Regions from separate parts of the Amycolatopsis granulosa genome, predicted to be linked through region 1. Evidence: predicted binding sites of a transcription regulator. Region 1 holds the regulator's gene; the other holds the start of a gene.
What was found. Region 1 encodes HspR, which represses chaperone genes until heat shock. Its sites were predicted from a motif close to ANNTTGAGTNNNNNNNACTCAANNT; they were not measured.
Positions count from the first base shown of each region.

Region 2: the regulator HspR is predicted to act here: its motif matches at 4,103-4,127, upstream of lon (endopeptidase La).

Region 1 covers NZ_JAANOV010000001.1:3,526,198-3,541,121, reverse strand. The annotation lists gene FHX45_RS17285 ((Fe-S)-binding protein) at 1-1,668, opposite strand, end outside; gene FHX45_RS17280 (DMT family transporter) at 1,813-2,136, shown strand; gene FHX45_RS17275 (TetR family transcriptional regulator) at 2,133-2,693, shown strand; gene FHX45_RS17270 (hypothetical protein) at 2,764-3,684, shown strand; gene FHX45_RS17265 (YbhB/YbcL family Raf kinase inhibitor-like protein) at 3,737-4,273, opposite strand; gene FHX45_RS17260 (DUF4097 family beta strand repeat-containing protein) at 4,430-5,101, shown strand; gene dnaK (molecular chaperone DnaK) at 5,302-7,167, shown strand; gene grpE (nucleotide exchange factor GrpE) at 7,164-7,859, shown strand; gene dnaJ (molecular chaperone DnaJ) at 7,893-9,068, shown strand; gene FHX45_RS17240 (heat shock protein transcriptional repressor HspR) at 9,065-9,502, shown strand; gene FHX45_RS17235 (dienelactone hydrolase family protein) at 9,607-10,302, opposite strand; gene FHX45_RS17230 (globin domain-containing protein) at 10,310-11,482, opposite strand; gene FHX45_RS17225 (MarR family winged helix-turn-helix transcriptional regulator) at 11,823-12,317, shown strand; gene FHX45_RS17220 (MFS transporter) at 12,353-14,644, shown strand; gene clpB (ATP-dependent chaperone ClpB) at 14,809-14,924, shown strand, end outside.
Region 2 covers NZ_JAANOV010000001.1:2,694,474-2,709,397, reverse strand. The annotation lists gene FHX45_RS13090 (MFS transporter) at 1-684, opposite strand, end outside; gene FHX45_RS13085 (TetR/AcrR family transcriptional regulator C-terminal ligand-binding domain-containing protein) at 738-1,376, shown strand; gene lon (endopeptidase La) at 1,676-4,087, opposite strand; gene FHX45_RS13075 (putative bifunctional diguanylate cyclase/phosphodiesterase) at 4,537-7,161, shown strand; tRNA gene FHX45_RS13070 (tRNA-Thr) at 7,238-7,310, shown strand; tRNA gene FHX45_RS13065 (tRNA-Met) at 7,365-7,437, shown strand; gene rpmG (50S ribosomal protein L33) at 7,614-7,778, shown strand; gene FHX45_RS13055 (hypothetical protein) at 7,798-8,226, opposite strand; gene FHX45_RS13050 (helix-turn-helix transcriptional regulator) at 8,277-9,101, shown strand; gene FHX45_RS13045 (FAS1-like dehydratase domain-containing protein) at 9,115-9,564, shown strand; gene FHX45_RS13040 (MaoC family dehydratase) at 9,564-9,959, shown strand; gene FHX45_RS13035 (GDSL-type esterase/lipase family protein) at 10,076-10,987, opposite strand; gene FHX45_RS13030 (pyridoxal phosphate-dependent aminotransferase) at 11,064-12,290, opposite strand; tRNA gene FHX45_RS13025 (tRNA-Trp) at 12,470-12,542, shown strand; gene secE (preprotein translocase subunit SecE) at 12,570-13,022, shown strand; gene nusG (transcription termination/antitermination protein NusG) at 13,078-13,905, shown strand; gene rplK (50S ribosomal protein L11) at 13,983-14,414, shown strand; gene rplA (50S ribosomal protein L1) at 14,492-14,924, shown strand, end outside.

The DNA.
Region 1 (14,924 bases):
ACAGGTCGCGACGATCTTGCGGTTGCCCGGCTCGCGCCCCTCGAACACCGAGTTCAGCACCTCGACGTTCTGCTGCGCGAGCATCTGGAACAGGAACTCGTTGCCGGCGCGGCGGGCCGGGTCACCGGTGCAGGACTCCTCCGGGCCGAGCACCGCGTACTTGACCCCGGCGATGTGCAGCAGCTCGGCGACCGCGCGGGTCGTCTTCTTCGCGCGGTCTTCGAACGCACCGGCGCAGCCGACCCAGAACAGGTACTCGGTGTCGCCCAGCTCGCCGTCGAACACCGGCACCTCGAAGTCCAGGTCCTCCGCCCAGGCCAACCGGTCCTTGGCGTTCTGGCCCCACGGGTTGCCCTTGTTCTCCAGGTTCTTGAACATCCCGTTCAGCTCGGTCGGGAAGTTCGACTCGATCATCACCTGGTAGCGCCGCATGTCGACGATGTGGTCGACGTGCTCGATGTCCACCGGGCACTGCTCGACGCAGGCACCGCAGGTGGTGCACGACCAGAGCACGTCCGGGTCGATGACACCGCCGTCATCGCCGACCAGCGGCCGCTCCGCCTCGGCCAGGGCGAGCACGTCGATGCCGGCGTACGGGTTCTCGCCGGTCAGGCCCACCTCTTCCCCGGTGACGTCCTTCTTGCCACCGGCGAGCAGGTACGGCGCCTTCGCGTAGGCGTGGTCGCGCAGCTGCGTGATGACCAGCTTCGGCGACAACGGCTTGCCGGTGTTCCACGCCGGGCACTGCGACTGGCAGCGGCCGCACTCGGTGCAGGTGGTGAAGTCCAGCCAGCCCTTCCAGCTGAAGTCCTCGACCCGGCCGGCCCCGAAGACGTCCTTCTCCGGGTCGGCCTCCTCGAAGTCGAGCGGCTTGCCCCCGCTCATCATCGGCTTGAGCCGGCCCAGCGCGACCCCGCCGTCGTCCTCGCGCTTGAAGTAGATGTTGAAGAACGCGCTGAACCGGTGCCAGGCCACGCCCATGGTCAGCGTCTGGCCCACGACGTAGAGCCAGATCATCCCGGACAGCAGCTTGACCAGCGCGGTGATGGTGACCGCGACCGTGCTGGCCGGCAGGATCTCGGCGAGCGGCTTCGTGACGAAGCTCGTCCACAGCGCCGGGTCCTCGATGCCGCTGGAGATCTTGAACGCCTTCACGCCGAGGATGCCCAGGCCCTCGACGATCACCACGGTCTCGACGAAGTAGGCCTGCTTGAAGTTCGACCCGGCGAAGCGCGACTGCCGGTCGGCGCGGCGCGGGTGGTTGAGCTGGCGGACGACCACCAGGGCGAGGCCGCCGACCACGGTGCCCAGCCCGAGCAGTTCGGTGAGCAGCAGCCAGATGCTCCAGGCGCCGATGACCGGCCAGTGGAAGTGCGGGTCGAACGTCTCGCCGTACGCCTCGAACCAGGACAGCGAGCCGATCAGGAAGCCCCACATGACCAGCCAGTGCCAGGGGCCGACGTGGCGGAACTTGTTCATCCGCGTGTGGGCGGCGAACTCCTTGATCAGCGTGGCGAGGCGCGGCCCGAACGGGCCGTTGCGCGTGCCGTCCGGTTGTCCGAGCCGGATGATCCGGACCATCCGGTACACGCCGGTGCCGAACATGATCCAAGCGACGATGCTTACGGCGACGCCGACCACGCCCAGCGTGATCTGCAGTGCACCCATGATCGGGGCCTTTCGTCCGTGTGGTGGGTTGGCGGGAGCCTAACCGGATTTACCCATGAGTAACCGATCGGCGCGACTCGAGTCCCACGAGTGTGGCGTAGGACTCGCTGGATACCGGGACGATCGTACCGGTAGTTTAACGAGATGGTTGCCTATTTGCTCCTCGCTCTGGCCATCGCGGCCGAGGTCACCGCTACTGTTTCGATGAAGTTGTCGGAGGGCTTCACCAAACTGTGGCCCTCGCTGGTCGTGGTGGCCGGGTACCTCGTCGCGTTCGCCGCGCTCGCGAGCGTGCTCAAGCGCGGGATGCCGGTCGGGGTGGCGTACGCGATCTGGGCGGCGGTGGGCGTCGCGGCCGTCGCACTGATCGGGGTGCTGTTCCTCGGGGAGACGGTCAACCTGACCATCGTGGCCGGGCTGGCGCTGGTGATCGGCGGGGTCGTGCTGATCGAGGTGGGCTCGGCGTGAAACCGCAGCGCGACGGCCGCCGGGCGCGCGGCGAGAAGCGTCGGCAGGAAATCATCGACGCGGCACTGCGGGTGATCGAGCGGGACGGGGTCGCCGGGGTCACGCACCGGACGGTGGCCGCGGAGGCCGGGGTGCCCACGACCTCGACGACGTACCACTTCGAAACACTGGACGACCTGCTGATCGCGACGTTGATCTCGTGCGCGCGCGACATGGCGACCGAGGTGTACTGGACGATCGACCGGGCGCGCTCCCGGGGCAGCCGCGGGGCGTCCGAAGTGGCCACGCTACTGGCGGAGGCGCTCGGACCGCGGCGCGGCCGGACGATGGCGGAGTACGAGCTGTACCTGCTGGCCGCGCGGCGACCGGAGTTGCGGCCCGCCGCACGGCGGTGGCTGGACGTGCTGACGTCGATGGTGCGGCCGGACGACCTGGTGGCGTTGCGGGTGTTCCTGGCCGGCATCGACGGCCTGCTCATCCAGGGCCTGATCGACGACGAGCCGCCGACGGCGGAAGAGCTGCGGCCGACGGTGGAGTACCTTCTCAAACCGCGTTGAACCGGGCAAGCCCGCGTTGAACGGGCAACCGAACATGGTTCAACCACGTCCAGAACGCGTGGACATGGACATGAACATCGTCATCTTCCAGGTCAAGGGCAGGGAGGACGATCTGGCCCGGGGAGTTGCGCCGGCGAAGGACGAGGACGCCGTGCGGCAGGCGTGGCGCCAGGTGCAGGCGGAGCGCAACATCCAGGCCACGGACGTGACCAGGGTGCACTGCCTGTGGCAGCCGTCCCGGGTGGACCGGGTTTTCCTGGCCGGGATGTTCGGCCGCGTCGAGCGCACCCACCAGTTCGACCGCCCCGAGGGTGACGACTGGAGCGCGGCACTGGCACACGCGGGCGAGGTGATGGCGCGGGCCGCCGAGGAAGCAGCGCGGGAGCGCGCCGAGGAGACGGTCGCGGACGACGGGGAAGACGGCGAATGGCTGCCCGTCCTGCACACCCACGACAGCCCGTTGGAGCACTACGCCTCCGTGCCGGTGGTGGCGGGCAGGCTCTACCTCGGCTTCGCGCGGACCACGGTCACCTCCGCCGGCCGGGTCGGCATGCTCCACCTGATGCGGAACACGGTCGAGGCGATGAGCGAGGACGAGTACCTGGCGCTGGCGGGCGAAGCGATGACCAACCTCAAGCGGGGGCTGGTCCTCAGGACGTACACCGATGCGGAGAAGGGCACCCTGCTCACCCTGGGCCGCGGCGACGACAACCTGTGCGCCGGGTCCGCGATCGTGCTGGACGACTTCCACGAGAACGCCGCCGGGAAGGTCGGCGAGGACACCGTGGTGGTGGGGCTGATCAGCCCGGACCACATCGTCGTGGCGGGCGCGAGCTCGGCCTGGGCCGGGGAGATCGAGGAGTGGGTGCGCACCTCGCCCGACGCGAGCGGCGACCTGGTGCCCTGCGCGCTGCGGCTCGACGGCTCACCGGACATCGAAATCATCACCGAGCGCCCGAGCGGCCGGCTACCGGCCGACGTCACCGCGTGAGCTGCCGGGGCCCCGGTGGCGCCGCCGGCCCGCGACGCCACCGCGCGGCGCGTCAGCCCTTGTTCTCGTACACCGGGGTGATCGTCGCCCGGCCGACGGTCGTGCCGAACATGTTGAAGCCGAGGAAGGCCGGCGTCGCACCGTCGGGCAGGTCCAGCGACTCGACGTTCAGGGCGTGCACGACGAAGAAGTACCGGTGCGGCCCGTGCCCGGGCGGCGGCGCGGCGCCCAGGAACTGCCGCACCCCACCGTCGTTGGTCAGCGTCACGGCCCCCGGCGGCAGACCGGAGCCGTCACCGGCGCCGGAGGGCAGCTCGGTCACCGAGGCGGGGATGTTGTACACGGCCCAGTGCCAGAAGCCGCTGGCCGTCGGGGCGTCCGGGTCGTAGCAGGTCACGGCGAAGCTCTTCGTCTCGGCGGGGAAGCCCTCCCACGCCAGGTGCGGTGACCGGTCGGCGCCACCCGGGACGCCGAAGATGCCGCTCAACTGCGGAGCGGCGAGCGTCTCCCCGTCGGCGATGTCGTCGCTGCGCACGGTGAAGGACGGCACCGACGGCAGGAATTCGTAGGGGTTCGGCGGTTGTGGCATCGATTCCTCCTCGTCACAGTGTGGCCGCAGGGGCCGCTGATCACCCTAGTGCGATTCCGGGTGACCCCCGGGTGGAACCGGGGGCTTCCCCGATACCGGTGGCCCACCGCGTGCCATAGCGTGATCCACAACGAAAACGTGATCCGGGAGGACGCAATGGGCAAGCCTGCACTCGCGATCGGCGGGGTCGCCTTGATCGTCGTCGGGGCCGGGATCGCGCTGGGGTGGAACTGGTGGCCGAACTCGGCCCGTGCGGAAGCCAGCGCCGACGTCACCCAGCCGGTCTCGGTGGTCCAGATCGACAACGACTCGGGAGACGTGCGCGTCCGCATCGAGGACACGGCCACCACCTCGGTGCACCAGACGTACCACTACCGGGGTGACCGGCCCGGCGACGCCTTCACCGTCGACGGCGGGCGGCTCCGGCTCGACGGATGCGGCCGCGACTGCACGGTCGACTACGACATCGTCGCGCCCCGGGGGACGACCGTGAACGGCGAGGTCCGCTCCGGCGACCTGACCGTCTACGGCGCCGCCTCGGCCGACCTGCGCACCAGCTCCGGTGACATCGAGGTTCGCGATGTCACTGGCCCGGTCACCACCAACGCCAAATCCGGCGACATCGAGGTGCGGTTGAGCGTCCCGCAGGACGTGCGGGCCGAAACCGCCAGCGGCGACGTCCGCGTCGTCGTTCCCCGGGACCGCTACCGCGTCTCCGGGAACACCATGAGCGGCGACCGGCACATCGACGTGGCGCAGGACCCGGCCGCCCAGCACGTCCTCGAGGTCAGCAGCACCAGCGGCGATGTGTCGGTGGCGCAGGCTTGATCCCCCGGGAAGTTCCGGGACGCCGGGAACAACGGCGCGAACCCGCTCGTTACCCTGTCAGAAAGGTTGAGCGAGTAGCACTCAAGTCTGGTTGACGCCCATCGCGCGCCCGAGATAGAACTTGAGTGGGAAGCGCTCAACGCGGGCGCGAAACCGCAGCTCAAGAGCTGCGCACAAGGCACACCAGGAGGGAACACACCATGGCGCGAGCGGTCGGCATCGACCTCGGCACGACCAACTCGGTCGTCGCTGTCCTGGAGGGCGGCGAGCCGACGGTCATCGCCAACTCCGAAGGCTCCCGGACCACCCCGTCCATCGTCGCATTCGCCAAGAACGGCGAGGTGCTGGTCGGCCAGCCGGCGAAGAACCAGGCCGTCACCAACGTCGACCGGACGATCCGGTCCGTGAAGCGGCACATCGGCACCGACTGGAAGACCGAGATCGACGGCAAGGCCTACACGGCGCAGGAGATCAGCGCCCGCGTGCTGATGAAGCTCAAGCGCGACGCCGAGGCCTACCTCGGTGAGGAGATCACCGACGCGGTCATCACCGTCCCCGCCTACTTCGAGGACGCGCAGCGGCAGGCCACCAAGGAGGCCGGTCAGATCGCCGGCCTGAACGTGCTCCGCATCGTCAACGAGCCCACCGCGGCCGCCCTGGCCTACGGCCTGGACAAGGGCGAGAAGGAGCAGACCATCCTGGTCTTCGACCTCGGTGGCGGCACCTTCGACGTGTCGCTGCTGGAGATCGGCGAGGGCGTCGTCGAGGTTCGTGCCACCAGCGGTGACAACCACCTCGGTGGTGACGACTGGGACCAGCGGATCGTCGACTGGCTGGTGGACAAGTTCAAGGCCAGCCACGGCATCGACCTGACCAAGGACCGGATGGCGCTCCAGCGCATCCGCGAGGCGGCGGAGAAGGCGAAGATCGAGCTGTCCAGCTCGAGCAGCGCCAACATCAACCTGCCCTACATCACGGTCGACGCGGACAAGAACCCGCTGTTCCTGGACGAGAACCTGTCCCGGGCGGAGTTCCAGCGGATCACCTCCGACCTGCTGGACCGCACCAAGGCACCGTTCAACAACGTCATCCGCGACGCGGGCATCTCGGTCGGCCAGATCGACCACGTGGTGCTCGTCGGCGGTTCCACCCGCATGCCGGCGGTGTCCGACCTGGTCAAGGAGCTGACCGGCGGCAAGGAGCCGAACAAGGGCGTGAACCCGGACGAGGTCGTCGCGGTCGGCGCGGCGCTGCAGGCCGGTGTGCTCAAGGGTGAGGTCAAGGACGTCCTGCTGCTCGACGTGACCCCGCTGTCGCTGGGCATCGAGACCAAGGGCGGCGTGTTCACCAAGCTCATCGAGCGCAACACGACCATCCCGACCAAGCGGTCGGAGATCTTCTCCACGGCGGACGACAACCAGCCGTCGGTGCAGATCCAGGTGTTCCAGGGCGAGCGCGAGATCGCCGCGCACAACAAGAAGCTCGGGATGTTCGAGTTGACCGGCATCCCGCCGGCCCCGCGCGGCGTCCCGCAGATCGAGGTCACCTTCGACATCGACGCGAACGGCATCGTGCACGTCACCGCGAAGGACCTGGGCACCAACAAGGAACAGTCGATGACCATCACCGGTGGCTCCGCGCTGCCGAAGGAGGACATCGACCGGATGGTCAAGGACGCCGAGGCGCACGCGGAGGAGGACCGCAAGCGCCGCGAGGAGGCCGAGACCCGCAACCAGGCCGAGACGCTGGTCTACCAGACCGAGAAGTTCGTCAAGGACAACGACGACAAGCTGCCCGAGGACCTCAAGGGCAAGGTCAAGACCGCGATCGACGAGGCCAACGAGGCGCTCAAGGGCACCGACACGGCCAAGATCAAGGAAGCCATCGAGAAGCTGAACACCGCGTCGCAGGAGCTGGGCACCGCCCTGTACGCGAACGCGCAGCAGTCCGGCGGCGCCACTCCGGGCGCCGACTCGGGCGCGTCGGGCGCGTCGGGCTCGTCTGAGGGCAAGGGCGGCGACGACGTGGTGGACGCCGAGATCGTGGACGAGGACGAGAAGAAGTGACGGGACGCCACTCGAACGAGATCGACGAGCAGGAGCCGGTCACCGAGCCCCTGGTCGTCCGGGACCGGCGCAAGATCGACCCGGAGACCGGTCAGGTGCGGACCCAGCCGGAGGCTGCCGAAGCGTCCACCCAGGACGCCCCGGCGGCCTCCGCCGGGCCATCGCTCGGCGAGTCCATCGTGGACGACGCGGTGGCCGCGCCGTCCGAGGTCGAGAAGGAGCTCGCGGAGCGCACCGCCGACCTGCAGCGCCTGCAGGCGGAGTTCGCGAACTACCGCAAGCGGGTGGACCGCGACCGGGAGGCCGTGGTCTCCGCGGCGAAGGCCACCGTGGTGGGCGAGCTGCTCCCGCTGCTCGACGACTTCGAACGGGCCGAGCAGCACGGTGATCTCACCGGCGCGTTCAAGGCGGTCGCGGACAAGCTGGTCGCGAGCCTGCAGCGGATCGGGCTCGAGCCGTTCGGCGCGGAGGGCGACCCCTTCGACCCGAGCGTCCACGAGGCCGTGCAGCACAGCACCTCGCCGGACGTGTCCGGGCCGACGGTGACGACCGTGCTGCGCCGCGGCTACCGCTTCGGCGACCGCACGCTGCGGGCCGCGCTGGTGGGCGTCACCGATCACGAGCCGGGCGACGGCCCGGTCGAGGGTGAGCTACCGGTCGAGCAGTTGCCGGATGAGAACACACAGCAGTAACCCTGTTCCGACAGCGAGAGGAGGAGACGTCCGGTGAGTGCGCGGGAGTGGATCGGTAAGGACTTCTACCGTGAGCTGGGCGTCTCCTCCGACGCTTCACAGGACGAGATCAAGAAGGCCTACCGCAAGCTGGCCAGGGCGAACCACCCGGACGCCAATCCGGGCAACACGGAGGCCGAGCAGAAGTTCAAGGCCGTCTCGGAGGCGTACGGCGTCCTGTCGGATCCGGCCAAGCGCAAGGAGTACGACGAGGCGCGGCAGTTGTTCGGGTCGGGCGGCGGTCCCGGTGGCTTCGGCTTCCCCGGTGCCGGCGGCGGCGCGGGCGGCTTCGACCTCGGCGACATCTTCGGCCAGACCGCTGGCGCGCAGGGCGGTTTCGGCGGGCTCGGCGACATCCTCGGCGGCCTGTTCGGCCGGCGCGGCCAGCAGGGCACGACGGCACGGGGCCAGCGCGGCGCCGACGTCGAGACGGACGTGCGGATCGACTTCGCCGAGGCGGTGCGGGGCGCGACCCTGCCGCTGCGGCTGTCCAGTCCGGCGACCTGCTCGACCTGCCACGGCAACGGTGCCCGCCCGGGCACCTCGCCGCGCACCTGCCCCACCTGCCAGGGATCCGGGCTGGTGAGCCGCAGCCAGGGGGCGTTCGCGTTCTCCGAGCCGTGCCGCGACTGCCGCGGCCGCGGCCGGATCATCGACGACCCGTGCCCGGAGTGCGGCGGCGAGGGTGTGAGCATCCAGACGCGCACGCTGACGGTGCGGGTGCCAGCCGGGGTGGACGACAACCAGCGCATCCGGCTGGCCGGCCAGGGTGAACCGGGCCGGGGCGGCGCCGCGGCCGGTGACCTCTACGTCCGGGTGCACGTGAACCCGGACCCCGTGTTCGGCCGTTCGGGCAACGACCTGACGATCACGGTTCCGGTGGCCTACCACGAGCTGGCGCTCGGCACGACGATCACGGTGCCGACGCTGGACGGGAAGGTTTCGGTGAAGGTGCCCGCGGGCACCGGCAGCGGCCGGGTCCTGCGGGTGCGCGGCAAGGGCATCCGCAAGCGGGACGGTGCGCAGGGCGACCTGCTCGTCACGCTGCAGGTGGCCGTGCCGTCCCGGCTGGAGTCCGCGGAGCGGGAGTCGCTCGAGGCGTACGCGCAGATCGCCGAGAAGCACGATCCGCGCCCGGAGATCACGAAACTGCTCCGCGAGAGGAGTTGATCGAGGTGTTCGGCGGATTGCCGCAGGGGGCGGACGAGGAGACCCCGGTCTTCGTGATCTCGGTGGCCGCGCAGCTGTCCGGCCTGCACGCGCAGACGCTGCGGTCCTACGACCGGCTGGGCCTGGTGTCGCCGGGGCGCACCGCGGGCGGCGGGCGGCGCTACTCCATGCGGGACATCGCGCTGCTGCGTGAGGTGCAGCGGTTGTCCCAGGAGGAGGGCGTGAACCTCGCGGGCATCAAACGGATCATCGAGCTGGAGAACCAGGTCGAGGCGCTACGGTCCCGGATCGCCGAACTGACCGAGGAGATCGCCACCGCGTACGCGGCGGCCGAGCAGGCCGCGGCGGCGGTGCACCGGTCCTACCGCAAGGATCTGGTGCCGATGAGGCAGGAAACGGCGCTGGTGGTCTGGAAGCCACGCCGGCGGCGATGACCGGTTCGCCGAGGGGCGATCCCCCCTGGCCGGGGCGATCCACTCCGGGACGTCCACTGTGGACCATCCAGCGCCGGCCCCGGCGGCTGCTGTCGTCCTGGGTGTCAGCGGAGGTGCTCGGCGAAGAAGGCGAGCACCCGGCGCCAGGCGTCCTCGCTCGCGTCGCGGTCGTAGCTCATCCCGGCGATCTTGAGCAGCACGTCGACCGGGCCGGGGAACTGGTTCGCGAAGCTGTGCCCGGCCGTCGGGTACTCCACCACGTCGTGCGGGACGCCACGCGCCGACAGCGCCGCGTCCAGCTTCGCCGCGGCACCCTTGAGCCACCGGTCCTTCCCGCCGTAGGAAGCCACGACCGGGCAAGCTCCGTCCAAAGCGGACAGGTCAGCGGGCAGCGGCCCGTAGTACGGCGCGGACGCGGCGAACCCGCGGGAGGCGGCCACCAGCGCGAACCCGCCGCCCATGCAGAACCCCGCCACGCCGACGCGTCCCGTGCAGTCCGGCCGGGCGGCCAGCACGGACCGGGCGGCACCGAGGTCGTCGAACGCCCGCCCGCGGCCGGCGGTCAGCTCCCGGAACACCGACCGCACGCACCGGACGAACCCGCCGCGCGAGTACAGGTCGGGGGCCAGCGCCAGGAACCCCGCGGCGGCAAAGCGGTCGGTGATGTTGCGCGCGTCCCGCGACAGGCCCACCACGTCGTGCACCACCACGACTCCGGGCCACGGCGGCTCGCCGGCGACCTCCCGCCGCGGCGTGGCCAGGTGCCCGCGGATGGTGCCGTCCGAGACCGGGATCTCCATGCGCGGACTAGTCGATGGTGAACGGGTCGTACCGGATCTGGTCGAGCGCGGTGCCGGCCACCAGCATGCGCGACACGGTCGCCCGGATCATCGCCGGCGAGCCCGCGACCAGCACGTCCCGCCCTGGCCAGGCGCCGTACCGGGTCACCGCGTCGGCCAGGGTGCCCTCCTCGCCGCCGACCGGCCGCGGCCCGGACTCGACCACCGGCGTCACGGTCAGCCACGGGTTGCAGGAGGCGATCATCCGCAACATCTCCAGCGCGTACAGGTCCTCCCACGTGCGGCCGCCGTAGAACAGGTGCACCTTCGGGTTCTCGCCCCATTGGGACAGGTCGTCGAGCATGGACTGCATCGGCGCGACCCCGGTGCCGCCGGCGACCATCAGCACGTCCCGGCCGCTGTCCCGGTCCACGCCGAGCGTGCCCACCGGTGGCCCGAACCGCCACACGTCCCCCGGCTGGGTGTGGCTCACGATGGCCCGCGACACCCAGCCGCCCTCGACGGCGCGGATGTGGAACTCCACGGAGCCGTCCGGGCGGGGTGCGTTCGCCGGGGACAGGTACCGCCACAGCCGCGGCCGTTGCGGCACCTCGACGCTCAGGTACTGCCCGGGGCGGAACGGGATGTGCTGGTCCGGCTCCAGCCGCACCATCGCCAGGTCCCAGGTCAGCCGCCGGTGCTCGGCCACCCGCGCGGACCAGTTCGGCGGGTTGGTGTCGGTGGCGGCCGCTGCCTGCATCTGACGGGCGATGATCGTGAACGCCTCCGCCCACGCGCGTTCGACCTCGTCGGTCCAGTCCGGTCCGAGCTGGGTCTTCATCGCCGCGAGCAGCGCGGTGCCGACCGCCTCGTAGTGGCTCGGCACGACCCCGAACTTGCGGTGGTCGCGGCCGAGCTGCCGCAGGAACGGCACCAGGTCGTCGGGCTGGTCGACCATTTGCACGACGTGGACCAGCGCACGCACCATGCGGTTGCGCTGCACCTCCATGTTGATCGGGAAGAAGTCCCGCGTCGCCGGGGCGAGGGTGAACAGCATCCCGTAGAAGAACTGGGTCACCTCGGGCAGGTACGGCTCGGCCTTCGCCCAGGAGTCCCGGATCAGGCGCACCATCGCCGTGACGGCAGGCGGCGCCTGCCGGTGCACGGACCGGGGTACGGGACTGACGGGGTCGGCGGTCATGGGTGCGGGGCTGCTCCGGGGTGCGCCGGGGTGCTCGGTCATGCTCGCGATCGATTATTCATGAACGCGCAACCGCGGCCGCGCGCCATGCAGCAGCAGGCCAGAGCACCCGTTCGCCGTGAAAACGATCATGAATAATCCACCCCGCTCAGTCAGTCGCCGGCTCGCGAACGAGTTACCGGCCGGTCGCAGAGTATCCGGCCCGGATGCGGATCCACGCGAAGTTGCTCCTTCCGGGTGGTTCGGGAGAACCCGTGGGACACATCACCTACTTAGATAGTTGTGGCATACAACTACCCACTCTATAGTTGTATATGACAACCAACCTGGAGGTGGGTCGATGGGGGACCGCGAAGAGAGGGCCGTCCAGCTGATGCGTGCGCTGCGCGCGGCCGGACAGCTCCAGCACGCCTGGATCACGCAGTCCTGGCAGCGCGAGCACGACGGCCTGCACCCCGCGGCCGCCATGCTGCTGTCCGAACTCCACGTGCACGGCGAAAGCCGCCCATCGGAACTGGCGAAACGCAAGATGGTCGACATCTCGGTGGTCAGCAGGCAGATCGCCCAGCTCGCCGCCGCCGGCCTCATCGTGCGCAGGCCCGCGCCCGAGGACGGCCGGGCCAGCCTGATCAGCCTGTCCGAGACGGGCCTCGCCGAACTGGAGCGCTGGCGCGCACTGCACGTCGACTTCATCCAGCGCGCGCTCGCGGACTGGACCGACGACGAGGTCGAAGGACTCACCGACCGGTTGACCTTGATGAACCAAGGACTGCGCGAGGCCCTCGGCCACGCGCCGGTCCCCTGCGCGTCCGCCCCGGCGGAGAAGAGGAAGTGATCGCAGAAGTGAGCACGACAGCGAACCAGGAGGCGATGACACCGCGCCAGGTCAGGCGCGCGTTCGCCGGCCTGCTACTGGCGCTGCTGGTCGCCGTGCTGTCCTCCACGATCGTCTCGAACGCACTCCCGACGATCCTGGCCGACCTCGACGGCTCGCAGAGCCAGTACACCTGGGTGGTCACGGCCACCCTGCTGGCCTCGACGGCGAGCACCCCGATCTGGGGCAAGCTGTCGGACCTGTTCAGCAAGAAGATGCTGTACCAGCTGTCGATCGTGGTCTTCACGACCGGTTCGGTGCTCGGCGGCATTTCCCAGTCCATGCCCGAGCTGATCGCGTTCCGCGCGGTCCAGGGCCTTGGCCTCGGCGGCATGCAGGCGCTGGTCCAGGTCGTGATCGCGGCGATGATCTCCCCGCGCGACCGCGGCCGCTACAGCGGCTACATCGGCGCGGTGTTCGCGCTGGCGACGGTCGCCGGACCGCTGCTGGGCGGTGTGATCGTGGACTCGCCGCTGGGCTGGCGCTGGAACTTCTGGATCACCGTCCCGGTCGCGGTGGCGGCGTTCATCGTCCTGGGCAAGACCCTGCACCTGCCGGTGCTCAAGCGGCAGGTGAAGATCGACTGGCTGGGCGCGACCCTGCTCGTCGGCGGCGTCTCGCTGCTGCTGATCTGGGTGTCCCTGGCCGGCGGCAGCTTCGCCTGGTGGTCCTGGTCGACGCTGTGCTACCTGGCGGGCGCGGTCGTGGCGCTGGCGCTGGCGGTGCTCGTCGAATCGAGGGTCGCTGACCCGGTGATCCCGCTGCGGCTGTTCCGCAATCGCACCTTCACCCTCGCGGTGATCGGCAGCCTGTCGGTCGGCACGGCGATGTTCGGCGGTGCGGTGTTCCTCGGGCAGTACTACCAGCTCTCCCGCGGCTACTCGCCCACGCACGCCGGTCTGATGACCATCCCGATGATGCTGGGACTGTTCCTGTCCTCGACGGTCGCCGGCCAGGTCATCTCGCGCACCGGCAAGACCAAGGGGTGGATGCTCGGCGGCGCGGTGCTGCTGGTCGCGAGCCTGTTCCTGCTCAGCACCATCGATCACCGGACCAACCTGGTGCTGATGGGCGCCTACCTGGCGCTGCTCGGCCTCGGCGTCGGCGCGCTGATGCAGAACCTGGTGCTGGTCGTGCAGAACACGGTGGCGATGAAGGACATGGGTTCCTCGTCGTCGGTGGTCACCTTCTTCCGCACACTGGGTGGTTCGGCCGGGGTGTCGGCCCTGGGCGCCCTGCTCGGCGTGCAGGTCAGCGATCACGTGTCCCGTGCGCTCGCGGCGATGGGCATCCAGGCCGGGGCGGGCCGCGCCGGCAGCAGCCTGAACCTCGCGGCGCTGCCGGAGCCGTTCCAGTCGATCGTGCGGGCCGCCTACGGCGACAGCATCGGCTCGATCTTCTTCGCCGGCGGGATCATCGCCGTGGTCACGCTGATCGCGGTGGTGTTCATGAAGGAGGTGCCGCTGCGCCGCAGCCTGGACCTCAGCGACAACGCCGGTGGCACGGGGACGGCCACGCCGGCGGACACCGGCTCGTCGGTGCACGGGGTGGTGACTGGCCCGTCCGGCCGTCCGCTGGCCGGTGCCGCGCTGACGCTGACCGACGCGTCGGGGCAGCAGGTGGCACGCACGCTGACCGCGGCGGACGGCAGCTACCGGCTCACCGCCGCGCCGGACGCCACCTACCTGCTGATCGCGGCGGCCGCCCGGTTCCAGCCCAGCGCCGCGATGGTCACCGTCGACGGGCAGCCGGTGCGGCGGGACCTCGAGATGGCGAGCGCCGGTGGCCTGAGCGGCGCGGTTCGCACGCCGGACGGCCGGCCGGTCGGCGGCGCGACGCTCGTGCTGACCGACGACCAGGGCGAGGTCGTCTCGTCGCTGGTCACCGGCGGGGACGGGTGGTACCGCTTCGACGACGTGCCCGGCGGCGTGCACACCTTGACCGTCACGGCGCCGGGCCACCAGCCGGCCGCCGTGCCGCTGGTGACCATCGAGGGTGCCCAGTCCACGCACGACGTCGAGCTGGTGCCGACCGCGCGGCTCGGCGGTGTCGTCCGGGCCGGGCGCGACGACCGGCCGATCGCCGAGGCCCAGGTGACGCTGCTCGACGCGGCCGGTGAGGTGGTCGCGATGACCCTGTCCGACGAGGCCGGCCGGTACTCCTTCACCGACCTCCCCGCCGGCGACTACACGATCGTGACCAGCGGGTACGCGCCGGTAGCCGCACGACTCGAGGTCATCGCGGGCACCCCGCTGTCCCGGGATGTGGAGCTGACGCACCCGCGCTGACCGCCCGCGCCGGAAGGCCGTCCCCGTCCGCCGGGGGCGGCCTTCCCGCATCTTCGTGGAAAAAGTCAGGGTTGAGCGGAACACACTCAACTTTGTTGCCGTTGTACTTGTCGAGGGACCTGGAGGAGGGTCTCCGGCAGGCATTTCGCGACATGGAGTGTGGGATGGACGCTTTCAACCCGACGACGAAGACCCAGCAGGCGATTTCGTCGGCGGCGCAGGCGGCGACCGTGGCGGGCAACCCCAGCGTCACCGCCGCACACCTGCTCGGCGCGTTGCT
Region 2 (14,924 bases), 830 kb from region 1:
CGTGCGCAGCTCCAGCGCGGCCAGGAGCAGGCCGGTGCCGGCGGTGAGCGCGATGCTGCCGATCAGCGGGCGCCACCGGGACGTGACCGCGGGGCCGGGCTCCCGCCGCTCGAGGCCGGGCAGCGTGCCCCAGGCGGCCACCGCGGCCAGCGGGATCATGAACAGGAACACCCACCGCCAGCCGATCGTGCTCGCGACCGTCGCGGCGATCACCGGGCCGACCAGGGAAGGAATGGTCCACGCCGAGGACAGCAGCGCGAACATCCGGGCGCGCAGCCGTTCCGGGTAGACCAGGCCGATCAGCGTGTAGGCCATCGCCATCACCGCGCCCACGCCCAGCCCCTGCACGAACCGGCCGACCAGGAACAGTGGCCACGTCGGGGCGAGCCCGGCCACCACGCTGCCGGCGGCGAACGACACCAGCCCCAGCGCCAGCGGCCGGCCCGGACCGCCGCGGTCGGCGGCGTGCCCGGCCAGCACGGTGCCGACGATGTTCGCCAGCATCAACGCCGCCAGGCCCCAGCCGTAGGAGCCGAGGCCACCGAGCCCGCGCGCGATGTCCGGCAGGATGGTCGCCACGCCCAGGGATTCGAGCGCGACGAGTCCGACGGTGAGCACGATGCCGGCCGTGCGGGCGCGGTAGCGGGGCGAGAACACGCCTTCTGATGTCGAGGTGATGGACACGGAAGCGATTATGTTCCGTTCCGGAACGGAACGCAAGTGGTAGACTGGGCGCCGTGACGAACAGCCGCGCCGGCAGGCCGCGCGACCACCGCATCGACGTCGCCGTGCGCGATGCCGCCGTCGACGTGCTGAACGAGGTGGGCTACGCGGGGCTCACCCTGGAAGCGGTGGCTGCACGGGCCGGCACCAGCAAGCCCGCGCTGCGTCGGCGCTGGCGCGGCCGTCAGCACCTGGTCGTCGACGCCCTGGTGACCACGGTCGGCGCCGCGCCGACGCCCGACACCGGCTGCACGCACTGCGATCTGATCGCGGGCATCCACTCGCTGACGGAGGCGTTCACCACCAGGATCGGGCGCCGCGTGCTGCCCGCGCTGGTGGCCGACCTCGCCGACGACCCGGAACTGGCCGAGCTGTTCCTGCGCGAGTACTTCCACAAGCGACGGTCGTCCACCGCGGCGGCGCTGCGGCGCGGCATCGACCGCGGTGACCTCGACCCGGAGCTCGACCTCGATCTGGTGCTGGACATGCTCGCGTCCACCACCTACTACCGTGTCCTGTTCGGACACCTCCCGGTCACCGACGATCTGGCGGAACGGGTGGTGGACGTGGTGCTCGGTGGCGTGGCGACAGTGGAATGGCGACGGTGCCACCAGCGCGGCGAGGCCGAGGCCGGCGCGCGACCCGGACCATGACGAAGACCGGCGAGATCCGGACACTGTGGACGGTCGGCGCGGACCGCTCCCGCCGCACCACGCCCGGGGCCGGCGACGACAAGCAATGCTCCCGGGCCGGCCCCGCTACCCGCCGCTCCCGTGAGCGCCCCGCCACCTCCGGAATCACCTGGTGATCACCGCGCATCGCCCGGCACCGCAGGGTTCTCCGGCCGCGTGGTGCCGGGCGTCCGCGGTCCTCGATCCGGCCGCGAAACGCACCCGTCGCATGACAAGAGGCCGCCCTCCCGGGGGATGGAGGGCGGCCTCTCGGCAGCACGTCAGGCGGCCTGTGCCACCGGGGAGGTGGCCGGCGCCAGCGCCAGGTCGAGCACCTCACGGACGTTCGACACCGGGTGCACGTCGAGCTGGGCCAGCACGTCCGCGGGGACGTCGTCCAGGTCCGGCTCGTTGCGCTGCGGGATGATCACCGTCTTCATCCCGGCCCGGTGGGCGGCGAGCAGCTTCTGCTTGACCCCGCCGATCGGCAGCACGCGGCCGGTCAGCGACACCTCACCGGTCATCGCCACGTCGGCCCGCACCACCCGGCCGGACAGTAGCGACGCCAGCGCGGTGGTCATCGTGATGCCGGCGGACGGGCCGTCCTTGGGGACCGCGCCCGCGGGGACGTGGACGTGCACGCCACGGTCCTTCAGGTCGCCGACCGGCAGTTCCAGTTCGGCGCCGTGCGAGCGCAGGTAGGACAGCGCGATTTGCACCGACTCCTTCATCACCTCACCCAGCTGACCGGTAAGTGTGAGCCCGGAGCTGCCCGATTCGGGGTCGGCCAGCGACGCCTCGATGTAGAGGACGTCACCGCCCGCGCCGGTCACGGCCAGACCGGTGGCGACGCCGGGGATCGCGGTCCGCTGGGTCGACGCGGGCAGCGCCGACTCCGGCAGGTGCCGCGGTCGGCCGAGGTAGCCCTCCAGGTCGGCCGCGTCGACGGTCACCGGCAGCGTCGCCTCGTCCAGCGCGACCCGGGTCGCGATCTTGCGCAGCACCTTCGCGATGGTGCGGTTCGCGTTGCGCACGCCCGCCTCGCGGGTGTACTCGGCGGCGATCCGGCCCAGCGCCGCGTCGGTGAACCGCACGTCGTCGGGGCCCAGCCCGGCCCGCTCCAGCTCCCGCGGCAGCAGGTGGTCGCGGCCGATGACGATCTTCTCGTGCTCGGTGTAGCCGTCCAGCGTGACCAGTTCCATCCGGTCCAGCAGCGGGCCGGGGATGGTCTCCAGCGCGTTGGCGGTGGCGAGGAACACCACGTCGGACAGGTCCAGCTCGACCTCGAGGTAGTGGTCGCGGAACGTGTGGTTCTGCTCGGGGTCGAGCACCTCCAGCAGCGCCGCGGTCGGGTCGCCGCGGTAGTCGGCGCCCACCTTGTCCACCTCGTCGAGCAGGACCACCGGGTTCATCGAGCCGGCCTCCTTGATCGCCCGGACGATGCGGCCGGGCAGGGCGCCGACGTACGTGCGCCGGTGGCCGCGGATCTCCGCCTCGTCCCGGATCCCGCCCAGCGCGACCCGGACGAACTCGCGGCCCATCGCCTTCGCGACCGATTCGCCGAGCGAGGTCTTGCCCACGCCCGGCGGACCGACCAGCGCCAGCACCGCCCCGGAGTGGCGCCCGCCGACCTGGCCCTTGCCCGCGCCCGCGCGGCGGGCCCGCACGGCCAGGTACTCGATGATGCGCTCCTTCACGTCGTCCAGGCCCGCGTGGTCGGCGTCGAGCACGGCCCGCGCCGCCGTGATGTCGTGCACGTCGGCGGTCCGGGTCCGCCACGGCAGTTCCAGCACCGTGTCCAGCCAGGTGCGGATCCAGCCACCCTCCGGCGAGGCGTCGGAGGTGCGCTCCAGCTTGTCCACCTCGGCCAGAGCGGCCGTGCGGACGTGCTCCGGCAGGTCGGCCTTCTCCACCCGGGCGCGGTAGTCGTCGGAGTCGGCGGTGCCGTCCAGCTCGCCCAGTTCCTTGCGGATGGCCTCCAGCTGGCGGCGCAGCAGGAACTCCTTCTGCTGCTTCTCCATGCCTTCGGCGACGTCCTTGCGGATGGTGTCGGTGACCTCGAGCTCGGCCAGGTACTCCCGGCTCCACTCCAGTGATTTCTCCAGCCGCGCCGCGACGTCCAGCGTGCTCAGCAGCTCCAGCTTCTGCCCGGTGCTCAGGAACGGCGAGTTCCCGGCGAGGTCCGCGATCGCCGACGGGTCCTCGAGCTGCTGCACGGCGTCGATCATCTGCCAGCCGCCGCGTTGCTGGAGGATCGAGATCACGACGGTCTTGTACTCGGCCGCCAGCGCCTGGGCGCGCTCGCCGGCGAGCTCGGTCACCGGCTCGGCGTACACCCATCGCGCGGCGCCGGGGCCGTCGCCGGTCTGGCCGACCCGTGCGCGCCGCGTGGCGCGCAGCAGGACGGCGGCCTTGCCGCCGGGAATGCGGCCGACGCGCTCGATGGTCGCGACCGCGCCCAGCTCGGCGTACTCCCCGTGGACCCGCGGGACGATCAGGACCTCGGCCTGCGCGGCCGGGAGCGACCGGATGCCCGGGAAGGACGACGTGCTCGGTGCCTTCGCCTGTGCGGAGTCAACCGCCGCGCGCGTCTCGCCGCCGGAGTCGCCGTCGAGCTCGAGCGGGACGATCATGCCGGGCAGCACCACGTCGCCGTCGAGGGGCAGTACGGGGAGGAGCCTGGTTTCGGTCATCGTTTGCTCCCTACCTGGTTGAGTCTGCATAGCTCAACTTTCTCGACGGCTGGTTTGTTTCCGCAGGTAGTTCGCTTGCAGCGGACGGCAATCGGGAATAAACCGGGGCAGCGGTGGCCGTTGCGGATCCCAGGAGTGAGAGCCTCGTCGCATTGCCGCGAATCTTTTCCCGATGCCGCTGGGCCAATTACGCACTGTCATCGCGTGGGCGACTAGTACGGAACGGTGGCTACCCGGAGCGACCGGCGAAATGCTGCCGTCACCCGGAAGTCTCCGCTGGTCACCGCAGTTGGCACGCTGTTAACCATGAGCTGATCTCATCGTGGCCGGAAAGAGGCTCAAGTAAGCCCTCCGGGGTACAGTGATCCCCTCATTCGCACCGGGATCACGGTTCCGTGTGCGATGGGTACCGGCGGGCGCACTGGGGCGAGTGGGTGGAAGGAGGTTGCATGCCGGACTCCGATGGCAAGCCGGACGGCCCCATCCCGGCGGCAGCCGCCAATTCTGGTGGTGCCGAGGCGCGGGCGGACGAGCGCCGCTTCCGGCTTTACACGCTGACCGTCTTCTCCGTCGGTGTGCTCACCGCCGCGGCCGTCGCGCTGTGGCTGCCGTTCCACGGCTCGGCGGAGCTGTGGTGGATCGGTCCGGTGCTGGCCCTGTCCTTCCTGCTCGCCGAGCAGCTCGGCATCAACGTCGACGTCCGGTCGGGCATCTCCTGGACCATTTCCTTCACCGAGATCCCGCTGGTCATCGGTTTCTTCGTGGCACCTTTCGAGGTCGTGCTCGCCGCGCACCTGGTGGCCGGGATCAGCACGCTCGTGGTCCGTCGCGTCTCCGGGCGCGTCCTCTACAACGCCGGCGCGTTCCTGTTGGAGATCACCAGCGCATTCGCCGTGGCCGGCCTGGTCCAGCTGATCGCGGGCACCACCGAGATGAGCTGGCCGGCCGCGCTCGCCGGCACCCTGACGGCGCCGCTGACCAGCACCTTGCTGGCCCTGGCCGCCGTCCGGGTGCTGCGCCGCCGCATGCGGATCGGCACGGCGCTGCGGCTCACCGGCCGCATCCTGGTCGTCGGGTTCGTCAACGCCTCGGTCGGCCTGAGCGGCTACCTGGTGATCGAGGGCACCGCCAACGCCTGGCCGCTGGTGCTCGCCGTCTTCGCCGGGCTGTCCGCGCTCTACTGGGCCTACTCCGACCTGCTGCGCGAGCAGCGGGACATGGAAGCGCTCTCCGACGTGAGCCTGATGGTCGCGCGGTCCGGCCAGCAGGCCGCCGCCCGCCCGGCCAGCGGCGCCGACGACCTGGCGGCCGGCGTCAACGTCAGCGAGTGGCAGACCATCGCCGAACGCATCAAGGACCAGCTCTCCGCCGGTCGCGTGGTGCTGCGGTTGCGGCTGGAACCGACCGCGGACATGCGGACCGTCGTCGCGGGGGAGCCGATGCCCTCGGCCGACCCACCCGCCGACGACCCGATGCTGCGGTTGCCCGGGTCGCACGTGCGGCACTTCCGCGTCACCGAGGCGAACGGCGACATCGCCGCCGGCCTGATCACCCGCGGTGCGCAGGAAGCGCTGGTGGTGCCCCTGCGCACCGCGAACCAGCTGCTCGGCGTCGTCGAGGCGCACGACCGCCTGTCCCGCTGGCGGGGCTTCGGCAAGTACGACATCCAGCTGCTCGGCACCATGGCCAGCCACCTGGCGACCGCGCTGGACAACCGCCGCCTGCTCGCCACCCTGCGCCACGACGCCTACCACGACCCGCTCACCGGCCTGCTCAACCGGCCCGGTTTCCGGCAGGTCGCGCGTGAACCGCTGGCCGAGCACGCCGGCTCCGCCGACGCCGCGGTGCTGCGCATCGACCTGGATGTGTTCTCGACGGTCAGCGACGCCCTCGGCTACGCCTGGGCCGACCGCATGGTGATGGCTGCCGGACGCCGCCTGCGGGACGCCCTCGGCCCGGACGTGCCGCTGGCCAGGCTGGAGGGCGCGTCCTTCGCCGCGCTGCTCACCGGCGTGCGCGGACAGGCCGTGCACGACGCCGCCGGCAGGCTGCGCGCCCAGCTGTCCGTGCCCTACCCCGTCGACCGGCTCACCGTCGAGGCGAACGCGATGGTCGGCTACGCGGCCATCGCGGACGACGACACCGTCGACCCCGGCGACGTGGACGCCCTGCTCCAGCGGGCCGACGTCGCCGTCCGCGCCACCCGCGGCGGCGAGGAGGTCCGCGGGTACGTGCCCAGCATGGGGCAGATCTTCCTGCGCCGGTTCCAGATGGTCACCCAGTTCCGGCAGGCCATCGAGGAGGGTCAGGTCAGCGTCCACTACCAGCCGAAGGTGTCGCTGCCGAGCAAGCAGGTCCTCGGCGTGGAGGCGCTGGTGCGCTGGCAGCACCCCGAGTTCGGCCGGCTCGACCCGGACGAGTTCGTGCCCGCCGTCGAGGCGGCCGGGCTGGTCGGCGTGCTGACCGGGTTCGTGCTGGAGCAGTCGCTGATCCGGGTGCGCAAGTGGATGGACGAGGGGCTGCGGATCTCCGTCGCGGTCAACCTGTCCGTGCGCAACCTGGCCGACGAGGACTTCCCGGCCAAGGTCGTGCGGGCGCTGCGCAGGTTCGACGTGCCACCGGAGCTGCTCACGTTCGAGCTGACCGAGTCCGGTGTCATGGCCGATCCGCAGAAGGCGCTGCCGATCCTGCGTGAGCTGCACGGCCTCGGCATCGTGCTCGCGGTCGACGACTTCGGCACGGGCTATTCGTCGCTGGCCTACCTGCGGCAGCTGCCGGTGGACGAGGTCAAGATCGACAAGAGTTTCGTCCTCGGCATGGGTACCGATCTGGGCGACCTGGCGGTCGTGCGCTCGATCGTCGAGCTGGGCCACTCGCTGGGCCTCGCGGTGGTCGCGGAAGGCGTCGAGGAGGACGTCGCGCGGGACCAGCTGGAGGCGATGGGGTGTGACGTGGCCCAGGGCTACCTCATCTCCCGCCCGCTGGCCGAGGACCGGCTGGAAGCCTGGCTGCAGGCGCGCACCGCCCGGTCGGTGGGACGGAAGATGGAGACCGTCCTGACCCTGCTCACGTGAAAGGGGACCCCCCTGCGGGAGCCCCGGACCGGGCCATGTAATCTCTTCGAGGCTTCAACGTTCACGCGTTGGACTCGCCCCAATAGCTCAGTCGGCAGAGCGTCTCCATGGTAAGGAGAAGGTCTACGGTTCGATTCCGTATTGGGGCTCGGTGGTCAGCAGGACGCTCCCGCTCCGGTGGGAGGGCCTGACGGCCGGGTCAAGGCGGTGTAGCTCAGTCGGTAGAGCAAGCGGCTCATAATCGCTGTGTCGCCGGTTCAAGTCCGGCCACCGCTACGCGGATGGGCGGACTATGCTCACGGACTGCGTGAGCCTGATCCGCTTCGCCATTTCCTCGGGGGTCTGACCCCCGGGCCCCCGCCAGGGGGCGAGCCCCCTGGACCCCCACGCGGGGCGGCTGATGAGGTTACAGTCGCCTGTGGGGGGTTCGTTGTGTAGAGAAAGGCTTTGCTGTGGCTGCCACCGACGTGCGACCGAAGATCACGCTGGCGTGCGAGGTCTGCAAGCACCGCAACTACATCACCAAGAAGAACCGGCGCAACGACCCGGATCGCCTGGAGATGAAGAAGTTCTGCCCGAACTGCGGTACGCACCGGGTTCACAAGGAAACCCGCTGACGCCAGCATCCCTCAGTTTTCACGAAGGCCGTTCCGGTTCGCCGGAACGGCCTTCGTGCGTTTCCGGCGGCCGGCGCGAGCCGCGGTGCTCCAGGACCGCGAAGGCGGTCACCCACGCGGCCCCGGCGAGCAGGAACACCACGCCCACCGCGGTGAGCGGCAGCAGGACCAGCAGCGCCAGGATCGCGACCGCGGCCGCCGTGTTGACCAGCACCGCGGCCCGGACCGCCCACGCTCGGATTGCATGACGTTCCGCAAGGTAGCCGAGCGCCGCGCCGCCCGCGATCATCACGGCGCCGATCGGCGCGAACCAGGACAGCGGCAGACCCAGCGGCTTCGCCAGCCACCCGCTGCCCGTCAGCATGAGGACACCGAAGGCGGCGGTGCCCCAGCCATCGGCGCGGAGGGTCGCGCGGAGCATCGCGGGTTTGGTGGTCGTGGCGTTCATGCCCGCCACGCTGGCAGCGTGGTCACGACCGATCAATGACCCGAGAGGTCATGGCTGACATGATCGCGGGCGCATACGGTGACGTCATGGCGACGGAGGCGCGGATCGGCGGGCTGCTGCGGGACTGGCGGCGGCGCCGCAGGCTCAGCCAGCTCGACCTCGCCCTCCAGGCGGAGACGTCCGCGCGGCACCTGTCGTGCGTCGAAACCGGTCGCGCCCGGGCCAGCCGCGAGATGGTGCTCCGCCTCTGCGCCGCGCTCGACGTGCCCCTGCGGGAACGCAACACGCTCCTGCTCGCCGCCGGATACGCACCGGCCTACCGGGAGAGCAGCCTCGACGATGAGGAGATGACCGGCGTCCGCGCGGCGCTCGACACGATGCTGGAGACGCACGAGCCCTACCCGGCCGTCGTGGTCGACCGGTGCTGGACCGTGCTGGCCGCCAACCGGGGCATGGCCCTGCTGATGGCCGGGGTGCCGCCCGAGCTGCTGCTTCCCCGGCCCAACGTGTTCCGCCTCGCCCTGCACCCCGAGGGTCTCGCCTCCCGGCTGGTCAACCTGCGTGAGGTGCGCCGGCTGTTCCTCGACCGCCTCCGCCGCCAGGTCCAGGTCACCGGCGACGGCGAGTTGCGTGCGTTGTACGAGGAGGTGTGTGCCTACGCTCCGCCCGACGGAGGCGCGGACGATGCGGTCACCCGCCGGAGCCCGATCGAGGTGCCGCTGCGGCTCCGGACGCCGCACGGGGAGCTCGCGTTGTTCAGCACGATGGCGACGTTCGGCGCGCCGGCGGACGTCACGCTGTCCGAGCTCGCGATCGAGCTGTTCTACCCGCTCGACGAGGTCAGCAGACAGGCGCTGTGCGCGCTCGCCCGCTAGGTAGGCTGCTCGGGTGCCTTTGGACCCCTCGTTCGTCGGGCGGACGTATCCGCCGGACGCCACGTACGAAGTCGGCCGCGAGAAGATCCGCGAGTTCGCCGCCGCGATCGGTGACGCCAGCCCGCTCTACACGGACTCGGAGGCGGCCCGCGCGGCCGGCTACCCGGACGTCATCGCGCCGCCCACCTTCCTCACGGTGATCAACCTCGACGCGATCAACGCCATCGCCGAGGACCCGGAGCTGGGCCTGGACTACAGCCGGATGGTGCACGGCGACCAGAGCTTCCGCTACACCCGTCCGGTGCACGCGGGCGACCAGCTCCGCATCACGACGACGGTCGAGGACATCATGGCCCGCGCCGGCAACGACTTCCTGACCGTGCGCGGCGAGGTCGTCGACGCCGAGGGGCAACTGGTGTGCACGACGCGGGCGCAGCTCGTGGTGCGGGGAGAGGGAGCCTGATGGCGTACGAGAAGGGCACCGAACTGCCCCCGCTGACGGTGCACGTGACGCGTGACCAGCTGGTCCGTTACGCGGGCGCGTCGCTCGACTTCAACCCGATTCACTGGAACGAGCGGTTCGCCAAGGAGGTCGGCCTCCCGGACGTGATCGCGCACGGAATGCTGACGATGGCCCTCGGCGGCCGGCTGGTCACCGAGTGGCTGGGTGACCCCGGGAAGCTGGTCGAGTACAGCGTGCGGTTCACCCGTCCCGTGGTGGTCTCACCCGACGGCGCGGACGTCGAGTTCACCGGCAAGGTCGCGGAGGTCCGCGAGGACGGCACGGCGCGCGTGGACATCACGGCGAAATTCGAGGGGAAAACGGTGCTGGGGAAGGCGCAGGCCGTCGTTCGCTGAGCGGAGTGCGCACCCCGACCATCGGCGTTGGGGTTTTGGGGCGAGACCGGTTCGATGGGTCGCCCGGTCACGGCGGGCAGTTCGGCGCCTGGCTCCGGTTGCGGCTCGCTGAGCGGTCACGTCACCAGCCGCAGCACCACGTCCGCCATACCGCGCTCGCCGACGGCGTTGGGGTGCAGCTCCATCGCTGGTGAGGAGGGCACCACATCTTCGACCCACTTGACCTTCGCCTTGGCGCACATGTCCTTCCCCTTGCTCGGTGTCGCCGTGTCCGCGTACCCGGCCTGGTTGGCCTTCGCCTCGGTGGCGAGCATCGTGTTCAGCTTCGCCAGCGACGACCGCAGGTACGCCACGTCGTCCGGTCCGATCGGGAGGAACGGCCAGCACCCGGTGCCGTCCGGCAGCGCGGTCGGGTAGCCCACGACGACCACCTGCGCCCGGGGTGCCCGCTGGTGGATCTGGGTGAGCGTGTCCCTGATCTTCGGCGCCGTCTCCGCGATCCGCTCCGCCAGCAGGTCCCGCCCGCCGGCCGTCAGCCGCGGCCGGCACAGCGACACCGCCCGGTTCGTGGTCAGGCACTCCCGGGCCAGGCCAACCAGCCCCACGTCGTTACCGCCGATGCCGAGCGTGACCAGGGTCGTGTCCCGGGTGACCACATCCAGTTGCGGCGGGTTGGTGCCGTTCGGCGTGGTCTGCGGCTCGGTGAGCTGCTGGGTCGTCGCCCCGCCGCAGCTCACGTCGGCGAACGACGCCGGTCGCAGCTCCGCCGCGACCAGGTGCGGGTAGTTGTTGTCCGATCGGGCGCAACCAGGCGGGTCGCCCACGGGCGCACCGGTCCGCGGTGCCGACGTGTACGAGTCACCGAGCGCGACGTACCGGCCGGTGCCCGGGCCGATCTCCGAGCCGGCCGGCTTGGGCGGCGCGGCCGACTCGCCCCGGTCACCGCGCCAGTAGATGACACCGGCGGTGGCCGCCCCCACGAGCGCGGCCACCACCACTACCCCGATCAGCACCTTCGTCTTCCCCACGCACCCGGACTACCCCGAAAACGCCGAAGCGCCACTTCCGTGGAGTGGAAGTGGCGCTTCGAACACCCGGATCGGGTTACTTGGCCTCGGACAGCAGGGCACCGAGCCGCTGCACGCCCTCCACGAGGTCGGACTCGGCCAGGGCGTAGGAGAACCGGAAGTAGCCCGGGGTCCCGAACGCTTCGCCCGGCACCGCGGCCACGTCGGCCTCCCGCAAGATCAGGTCGGCCAGCTCCAGCGTGTCGGACGGCTTCTCACCGCGGATCTCCTTGCCCAGGAGGTCCTTGAACGACGGGTACACGTAGAACGCGCCCTCCGGCGTCGGGCAGGTCACCCCGGGGATGGCGGACAGCAGCGAGACGATCTTCTTGCGGCGCGCGTCGAACGCGGCACGCATCTCGGCGACCACGTCCAGCGGCCCCGCGACGGCGGCCAGCGCGGCCCGCTGCGCGACGTTCGACACGTTGCCGCACAGGTGCGACTGGTAGCTCGTCGCGGCCTTGACCACGTCCTTCGGGCCGGCGATCCAGCCGACCCGCCAGCCGGTCATCGAGTAGGTCTTGGCGACCCCGTTGAGGATCAGCGTCTGGTCGGCCAGCTCGGGCACCACGACCGGCATCGAGTGGTTCTCGGCACCGTCGTAGACCAGGTGCTCGTAGATCTCGTCGGTGATCACCCAGATGCCGTGCTCGTAGGCCCACTTGCCGATGGCCTCGATCTGCTCCCGGGTGTAGACCGCGCCGGTCGGGTTGGACGGCGAGTTGAACAGCAGCACCTTCGTGCGGTCGGTGCGCGCCGCCTCGAGCTGCTCGACGGTGACCCGGTAGCCGGTCGACTCGTCGGCCGTGACCTGCACCGGCACCCCGCCCGCGAGCTTGATCGACTCCGGGTAGGTGGTCCAGTACGGCGCGAGCAGCAGAACCTCGTCGCCCGGGTCGCACAGCGTCGCGAACGCGGAATAGACGGCCTGCTTGCCACCGTTGGTGACCAGGACCTGGCTGGGCTCGATCGCGAAGCCGGAGTCGCGGAGGGTCTTCGCCGCGATGGCCTCCTTGAGCTCGGGCAGGCCGCCGGCCGCGGTGTAACCGTGGTTGGACCGGTCGTGCACGGCCTTCGCGGCGGCCTCGACGACGTAGTCGGGGGTGGGGAAGTCCGGCTGCCCCGCACCGAAGCCGATCACCGGGCGGCCCTGCGCCTTCAGCTCCTTCGCCTTCGCGTCCACGGCGAGGGTGGCCGACGGCGTGATGCCGGCGATGCGGGCCGAGATGCGGGAGCTGGCAGTGACGGTTGCAGGTGCGCTCATGGCCTTCATGTTCGCACGTAGCGTGTGTCGAGAAGCACGCGGGAGCCCGTTCCGCGCCCCTCGGTTGCGGGGCTGTCCGGGGCTTGCCGTAGACTTCCGAACTTGGAACGTCCGGCGCCTGACCCCGCAGGGCATGCGGGGAGGGTCAAGGGCGTCCAGCGAGCGGCTGGATTGCTCGAAGGGGTGTAGCTCAATTGGCAGAGCAGCGGTCTCCAAAACCGCAGGTTGCAGGTTCAAGTCCTGTCACCCCTGCGTCGATGTAGGTGCCTTAGCGGAGGAGTGGTCGTGAGCGACAACGACGCCGGCGGCAAGGGCCAGGAGCAGGAGCCCAAGCGGGCTGCGCGTCCGGTCACGGCCGCGGCGCGGCGCGAACGCCGTGCCTCCGCGCGCCCTGCCGGCAAGGCCGCCAAGGACGGCGACAAGGCGCGCCCCTCGGGCAAGGCTTCGGTCAGCGCCGCCCCGTCGGCCGACGGCAAGGCCAAGGCCGGCGAGGTCAAGAAGGGCCGGGCGACGCCGAAGCGGACCCGCACGGAGAAGAAGCCGTCGCTGTTCGCCAGGCTGGTGCGGTTCATCCGCGAGGTGTGGGCCGAGCTGCGCAAGGTCATCTGGCCGACGCGCAAGCAGATGATCACCTACACCACCGTGGTGCTGGTCTTCGTGGCCTTCATGGTCGCGCTGGTCTCGTTGCTGGACTTCGTGTTCCGCAAGGGCGTGTTCTGGCTGTTCGGCTGAGCGCGTCTGCGGGGCCGGCACCGACACGACAAGCGATCAAACGAGAGGACGGAACGTGACCTCCGAGAACGGCGTCGCAGCCGGCGACGAGTACGACGAGCCGGTCGAGGCGGCCACCGTGGCCGAGGACGAGGCCGCCCAGTCTGACGTCGCGCGGTCCGACCAGGACGCCGACGGCGCGGTCGCCGAACTCGACGCCGAGCCGGCCGAGGCCGCCGGTGAGGACGAGCCCGCCGCCGAGGCCGCTCCGGCCGAGGACGACGACCTGGACCCGGTCGAGAAGCTCCGCAAGGAGCTGCGCTCGCTGCCGGGCGACTGGTACGTCGTGCACTCCTACGCCGGGTACGAGAACAAGGTCAAGAACAACCTCGAGACCCGCACCCAGACGCTGGACGTCGAGGACTACATCTTCCAGATCGAGGTGCCCACCAAAGAGGTCACCCAGATCAAGAACGGTCAGCGCAAGATCGTCCAGGAGAAGGTGCTGCCGGGCTACATCCTGGTCCGGATGGAGCTCAACGACGCCTCCTGGAGCGCGGTCCGCAACACGCCCGGTGTCACCGGCTTCGTGGGCGCGACCTCGAAGCCCTCGCCGCTGACCGTCGAAGAAGTGGTGAAGTTCCTCGCCCCCGAGGTCGAGAAGCCCGCCCCGGCGAAGGCCAGGGGTGAAGCCGCGTCGGACGCGGCCGCTCTGGGCGCGCCCGCGGTCGAGGTCGACTTCGAGGTCGGCGAGTCGGTCACGGTCATGGACGGCCCGTTCGAGACGTTGCCCGCGACGATCAGCGAGGTCAACGCGGACGCGCAGAAGTTGAAGGTCCTGGTGTCGATCTTCGGCCGCGAGACGCCGGTCGAGCTGTCGTTCAACCAGGTCTCCAAGATCTGACGACCCAGTACACTGGATCGTTGGCCCTCGTGCGCAGGCAGGTGCGCGGGGTACTCGGTACTGAATAGGAACTAGGAATGCCACCCAAGAAGAAGAAGCTTGCAGCGATCATCAAGCTGCAGATTCAGGCGGGTGCCGCGAACCCGGCTCCGCCGGTCGGCCCCGCGCTGGGTCAGCACGGCGTCAACATCATGGAGTTCTGCAAGGCCTACAACGCCGCGACCGAGTCGCAGCGCGGCAACGTGGTGCCGGTCGAGATCTCCGTGTACGAAGACCGGTCGTTCGACTTCAAGCTGAAGACGCCGCCGGCCGCGAGGCTGCTGCTGAAGGCCGCGGGTATCGACAAGGGCTCGGCGGAGCCGCACAAGACCAAGGTCGCGAAGGTGACCTGGGACCAGGTGCGGGAGATCGCCGAGACCAAGAAGTCGGACCTCAACGCCAACGACATCGACCAGGCAGCCAAGATCATTGCCGGCACCGCCCGGTCGATGGGCATCACGGTCGAGTAAGTCCCGGTCTCCGGGCGTGGGAGAGCCAGGCGCTGGCTCGTCACCACAACTGATCCACTCTCTAGTTAAGGACAGACATGGCAAAGCGCAGCAAGGCTTACCGCCAGACCGCTGACCAGGTCGACCGCACGCGGCTGTACGCGCCGCTGGAGGCCGTCAAGCTGGCGAAGGAGCTCGCCAAGTCCAAGATGGACGAGACGGTCGAGGTCGCGATGCGTCTCGGCGTCGACCCCCGTAAGGCCGACCAGATGGTCCGCGGCACCGTGAACCTGCCGCACGGTACCGGTAAGACCGTCCGCGTCATCGCGTTCGCGGTCGGCGACAAGGCCGCGCAGGCCGAGGCCGCCGGCGCGGACGCCGTCGGCAGCGACGACCTGATCGAGCGAATCCAGGGTGGCTGGCTCGACTTCGACGCCGCTGTCGCGACGCCCGACCAGATGGCGAAGGTCGGGCGGATCGCCCGCATCCTGGGCCCGCGTGGCCTGATGCCCAACCCGAAGAGCGGCACCG